Regions from separate parts of the Thermoanaerobacter brockii subsp. finnii Ako-1 genome, predicted to be linked through region 1. Evidence: a T-box and tRNA genes for the amino acid it is inferred to sense, from the RefSeq annotation. Region 1 holds a T-box; the other holds one or more tRNA genes.
The links. A T-box is a leader RNA that pairs with one kind of tRNA and senses whether it is charged. The one in region 1 lies ahead of thrS (threonine--tRNA ligase), so its partner is inferred to be a tRNA-Thr.
Positions count from the first base shown of each region.

Region 2: it encodes a tRNA-Thr, which carries the amino acid that the T-box ahead of thrS (threonine--tRNA ligase) is inferred to sense. The anticodon was not compared.

Region 1 covers NC_014964.1:803,820-806,991, reverse strand. Annotated here, with positions in the region: gene thrS (threonine--tRNA ligase) at 1-1,132, opposite strand, end outside; T-box leader at 1,186-1,377, opposite strand; gene THEBR_RS03920 (DUF445 domain-containing protein) at 1,430-2,029, opposite strand; gene ytxC (putative sporulation protein YtxC) at 2,112-2,990, opposite strand; gene THEBR_RS03910 (DUF6873 family GME fold protein) at 3,046-3,172, opposite strand, start outside.
Region 2 covers NC_014964.1:395,157-398,328, forward strand. Annotated here, with positions in the region: gene rlmB (23S rRNA (guanosine(2251)-2'-O)-methyltransferase RlmB) at 1-605, shown strand, start outside; gene THEBR_RS01810 (NYN domain-containing protein) at 605-1,111, shown strand; gene sigH (RNA polymerase sporulation sigma factor SigH) at 1,192-1,836, shown strand; tRNA gene THEBR_RS01820 (tRNA-Thr) at 1,898-1,973, shown strand; gene tuf (elongation factor Tu) at 2,107-3,172, shown strand, end outside.

The DNA of each region.
Region 1 (3,172 bases):
TAAAACTTCTTACTCTCATAAGCCCATGCAAAACTCCTGAAAGTTCATGTCTATGCACTAAACCCAATTCACAAAGTCTTAAGGGTAAATCCCTGTAACTATGCATTGTAGATTTGTAAACAAGCATTGCTCCAGGACAATTCATGGGTTTTATCGCGTAAGTTTCACCGTCTATTTCAGTAAAATACATATTTTCTTTGTAATGGTCCCAGTGTCCAGATCTACGCCACAATTCCTCATTTAAAATTATAGGTGTTTTTATTTCCTGATAACCGTGCTTCATATGTTCCTTACGCCAAAAATCTTCTAAAATGTTTCTTATAATCATTCCTTTAGGATGGAAAAATGGAAAGCCTGGTCCTTCAGGGTGGATACTAAACAAATCCAGCTCTTTCCCTAATTTTCTATGGTCTCTCTTTTTTGCTTCTTCTAACATATGTAAATATTCATCTAACATGCTTTTTTTAGGAAAGCTTATTCCATATATTCTTTGAAGCATTTTATTTTTTTCGTCGCCTTTCCAGTAGGCACCAGCAACTGATAACAATTTAATAGTCTTTACCATACCTGTTGACATAAGGTGAGGTCCTGCGCAAAGGTCAGTAAATTCTCCTTGTTTGTAAAAAGAAATTTCCTCCCCTTCTGGTATCTCTTTAATTAGCTCCACTTTATAAGGTTCACCTTTTCCCTCCATTAATTTTATAGCTTTATCCTTTGGAAGAACAAATCTTTCCAACTTATAATCCTCTTTTATAATTTTATTCATTTCCTGCTCTATAGCCTCAAAGTCTTCCGTTGTAAAAGGCCTATCTGTGTCGAAATCATAGTAAAAACCATTGTCTATGGCTGGACCAATTGCCAATTTCACATCTTTAAAAAGCCTTTTTACAGCTTGTGCTAAAATATGGGAAGAAGTGTGCCAATAAATTTTTTTTCCTTCTTCATCATCAAAAGTCAAAATTTCTAATTTTCCGTCCTCTTCAATTTTTGTATTAAGTTCCACTACTTTGCCATTAAACTTTCCACCGACGGCTTCTTTTGCTAATCTTTCACTTATACTTTTAGCTATTTCATAAACTGTCATACCCTTTTCAAATTCTCTTTGTGTGCCATCCTTTAATATTATAATCATTCAATTACCTCCTTTGTAAAATTTTTCTCTTAAATAAAAAACCTCTTACCCCGTAAAGAGGCAGAGGTTATCTGCGGTTCCACTCTTTTTTATACTCTGGTATTATATCGGAATAACCGTTCGGACTCATCATCCGCAGCTCCGGGGTGGTCTTCGATATTCAGAACATTTGAATGATCTCAGCCTATGTCATTCAATCTCTGTGATGTTCTTTAAATATCTACTTTCCCCCTCATTGCTTTAATATTTAATTTTTTAATCATTATATCTTCCTCTCGGACATTTGTCAATAATAACTTATAAAAATTGTATCACAATTGCTTGCAATACTCCTATTAGAAACCCTAAAACTCCCCCCATAATCTCTATCATATAAAGTTCACTGTGAGCAATTTTTATCACCACATCCTCCAATTTTTCTAATTTGAAGCTTTTTATTTTTTCCTCTACAATTTCTGATATTTTAAGTTTTGTTGAAATAATCTCTACCACTTCATTAGAAGGAGAATTTAAAAATACTTCTACTTCTCTATTTATAATATCACCAATGTAGTTTGATATCATCTCTTTTATAGCCTTGGGAAGAAAAGAAGGAAGTTTATTTTCTGTAACTTCTTTAACTTTTAAGTCCAAATTCGATAATAGAAACTTGCGATTTTCTTCTGTTAAAAGCCTGTCCCATAAATCATTAAAAGATAACAATTCCCTTTCCACAATTTCACCTATTGATTTAGCAATTTCATATTTTCTTTTAGGGATAAGTCCTTGTAACGTAATACCGAAAATTTTTACAGGTTTCAAAGGCTTAAATAACATTTTAACGGCGACAAAATTCGTAAGCCATCCAATAGCTGCTCCTACAAAAGCTAAAAATAGCATCCTTGTTAAAAATTGCATTCCACCACCTCTAAATTTTAAAAAATCACAAATATAATAATATCAGATTTTGACGAATTTTAAAACCCAGCCTTAAGCTGGGCTATTTTTCACATTTAATCTTTGAACACAATTCACAGCCATAGCAAATTTCTACTTTGTCATTAAAAACTTTTTTAACCGTCTCTAGAATTTCATTATCTCTCATATTGTTAATAGAATGAAAAAATATTTTTTTAGGAGCAATGGTTATAAGCGTGCTTATCAAAGCATCTTCATCACTTATAACACCATCTTTTAATTCAGCAACTATTTCATTAATAAAATCATTAGATATTGGTTTGTCATTTTCATCATAAAGTTTAAATTTGCCATTTTTATCGACAATGATATTCAATATTTCAACTTTTGAATCCTGTAATTCGACGAAGTATTTAAGTAAACCTATAAACTCATTGTACTCTTTTTTCATTAAAAATTCATCAACAGCCTTATCTGTTACTTCGCTAAGTTCACCAATAAAATCCCTCAGTCTAAAGTTCACAAACCCTTCTAAGTCTATATAATCACTCTCTTTTAAAAAATCTCTTACCAATACAAAAATTTGCTCTTTTTTTGCTAATTTAAATGTCTCTTTATTCACATCATCTTCTAAAATATTGTAAGCGATTTTTTCTATTTCCTCCTTTTCATCTTCTGAAAAATAATGGTAATATTTATTGATTAATTTTTTTATTATCCGTTTGTCAATTTGGTTAACAATTATATCTGAAATAGCTTCCGCTATATAATTTCTTATTCTCGCAACATTGCTAAAGCCTTGTTTATCCTCCACTTTTAAGCTATAATAGGTAACTGAGCCACACACATTAGAATTTATCGCAATCTTTATACCATTTTCAGCTAAATTTTTTAAGCCATGTTTTAAATTTTCTGCATCTAGTTTTAAATCCTTTGAAACACCTATGGAAAATAGTTGCAATTTTCTCACTCCCTTCGTTAATAGTATATGTGTCTTTTTATCATTTTTATCTGTTTTAAATCAGTGGAATGATGGAACCAATGTCTTTTATTTGTTTAAAAGTAAGATAAACAATTTCAATTCCTTTTTTATTTAAAAATTCAATAATTTTTTCATAATTTTTATGTGAATTAAATACACCA
Region 2 (3,172 bases), 410 kb from region 1:
GTATTGTAGTTTCTACTACTGATAATGATACTTTAAGTAAACTAGCCGGTAGTCAAAATCACCAAGGGGTCGTAGCTTTATCTGCTGTCTATAAATACTTTGAAGTAGATGACCTTTTGGAATATGCTGAACAAAAGAAAGAAAAGCCTTTTTTGTTGATATTAGATGAGATAACTGACCCTCACAATTTAGGTGCGATTATAAGAAGCGCAGAGGCTTTTGGGGTCCATGGGATAATAATTCCAAAAAGGCGGGCAGTAGGAGTTAATGCTACTGTTGTAAAAACTTCTGCTGGAGCAGTAGAACATATGAGAATAGCAAAAGTATCAAATATTAACAATACAATACGAGATTTAAAAGAAAGAGGCTTGTGGATTGTTGGAACGGATGTAAATGCGGAAAAAAGTTTTGAAGAGCTGAATTATGATTTTCCTGTTGCTTTTGTCATTGGGAATGAAGGAAAAGGGGTTTCGAAATTAGTTTTACAAAATTGTGATTTTGTAGTCAAAATCCCCATGAAGGGTAAGATAAACTCTTTAAATGCTTCTGTAGCAGCCTCCATTTTAATTTATCAAGTAGTTTCAAAAAGAAAAGATAAGGCGTGATGTCCTTGTACATGTTGGTGGATGGTTATAATGTAATAAATAATTGGCAGATACTAAAAGAAGAAGCGCAAAAAAACTTGGAAGATGCGCGGGACAAGTTAATAGATATGTTGGCTGATTTTAAAGGATATTCGGGGATAAATATAATATTAGTTTTTGATGCAATGTATGTAAAAGGAAGTCTAGAAAAACATGAAGAAATTAGTGGTATTGAGGTCGTTTACACAAGAGAAGGCGAATCGGCAGATCATTTTATAGAGTTAAAAGTAGTGGAATTAGCGAAAAAGGAGCAAGTAATTGTGGTAAGTTCCGATTGGACTGTGCAGCAGGTGGTTTTAGCTCATGGTGCAATAAGAATGTCTGCAAGAGAGCTTTACGAGGAAATGAATAAATATATTGAAAGCCATAAAAAAAGCTATGTGAATACAATTTATAAAGACAATTTGGAAGAGCGACTTGATAATGAAATAGTAAAAAAACTGCGCAAAATGGCAGAAAACAGTTAAAATTAGCTTGACTACCTTTACCAATATAATGTATAATTATAACGTATAAAGTTGCCGGAATAATAAATGGGGGCGGTATTGTGAAATCTGGGGCGCAGCAGGATTACTATCAACCATATGACCAAATGGAAGAGGAGGAGGTCGTTTTTAGAGCTCAAAAAGGAGACGAAATTGCTTTAGAGTACCTTATTGAAAGGTATAAAAGTTTTGTAAAAGCAAAAGCTCGCGCTTATTTTTTAGTAGGTGCCGATAAGGAAGATATTATTCAAGAAGGGATGATAGGCCTTTATAAAGCAATTCGAGATTACAAAAGTGACAAGCTCACCTCTTTCAAAGCTTTTGCGGAATTATGTGTGACTCGTCAAATTATTACTGCTATTAAAACCGCAACAAGGCAGAAGCACATACCCCTTAATTCTTATGTTTCCCTCAATAAGCCCATCTTTGATGAAGAATCTGATAGGACTCTTATGGACGTTGTTTCTACCCAATGCATTGCTGACCCTGAAGAGTTAATAATAAGCAAAGAGGAATACGTTAACATTGAGAGCAAGATGGAAGAATTGTTGAGTGGGTTAGAGTGGGAGGTCTTGGTATCATATTTAGATGGTAAGTCATATCAAGAAATTGCTGAAGATTTAAATAGGCATGTTAAATCCGTAGACAATGCTCTACAACGGGTAAAAAGAAAATTAGAAAGATATCTTGAAATGAGAAACAGCTAACTATTGACATTTAGAAGACTTTATAGTAAAATCAAAAATCGGAGTCGTGATATTCCCTTTTGCCCACGTAGCTCAGTAGGCAGAGCGTCGCCTTGGTAAGGCGGAGGTCACCGGTTCGATCCCGGTCGCGGGCTCCAATTTTGTTATTGATGTTTTTTTTTATCATAGAAGTTGTGCTTTTTAATCCTATTAATGTATAAAGGGTTACTTTTATGACACAATTTTAAGAAACACCAGGACAAGTTTATTGAAGTAAAGGAGGAAAAGAGGATGGCGAAGCAAAAATTTGAGAGGAAGAAGCCCCACGTAAACGTAGGGACGATAGGTCACGTAGACCATGGTAAGACGACGTTGACAGCAGCGATAACGATGGTATTATCGAAGGCAGGAATGGCAGAGGCGAAGGGATATGACGAGATAGACAAGGCGCCGGAGGAGAGAGCAAGGGGAATAACGATAAACACGACTCACGTAGAATATGAGACAGAGAAGAGGCACTATGCGCACGTAGACTGTCCAGGACATGCTGACTATGTAAAGAACATGATAACAGGGGCAGCACAGATGGACGGGGCGATATTAGTAGTATCAGCAGCAGACGGACCGATGCCACAGACGAGGGAACACATATTATTGGCGAGGCAGGTAGGAGTGCCATATATAGTAGTATTTTTAAACAAGGCAGACATGGTAGACGATCCAGAATTAATAGAATTAGTAGAGATGGAAGTAAGGGAATTATTGAATGAATATGAGTTTCCGGGGGATGACACACCGATAGTAGTAGGGTCAGCACTTAAGGCATTAGAGTGTGGATGTGGCAAGAGAGAGTGCGAATGGTGCGGGAAGATATGGCAGTTAATGGATGTAGTAGACGAATATATACCGACACCGGAGAGAGACATAGACAAGCCATTCTTAATGCCAGTAGAGGACGTATTTACGATAACAGGAAGAGGAACTGTTGCGACAGGGAGAGTAGAGAGAGGGAAGGTAAAGGTAGGAGACGAAGTAGAGATAATAGGATTGACGACGGAATCAAGGAAGACAGTAGTAACAGGGGTAGAGATGTTCAGGAAGACACTGGATGAGGCGCAAGCAGGAGACAACATAGGAGTATTATTAAGAGGAGTACAGAGGGACGAAGTAGAGAGAGGGCAAGTATTAGCGAAGCCAGGGACGATAAAGCCGCACACGAAATTTGAGGCACAAGTTTACGTATTGACGAAGGAAGAAGGAGGAAGGCACACACCATTTTTCAATGGATACAGGCCACAATTTTACTTTAGGACGACAGACGTTACAGGTGTAATAAACTTGCCGGATGGAGTAGAGA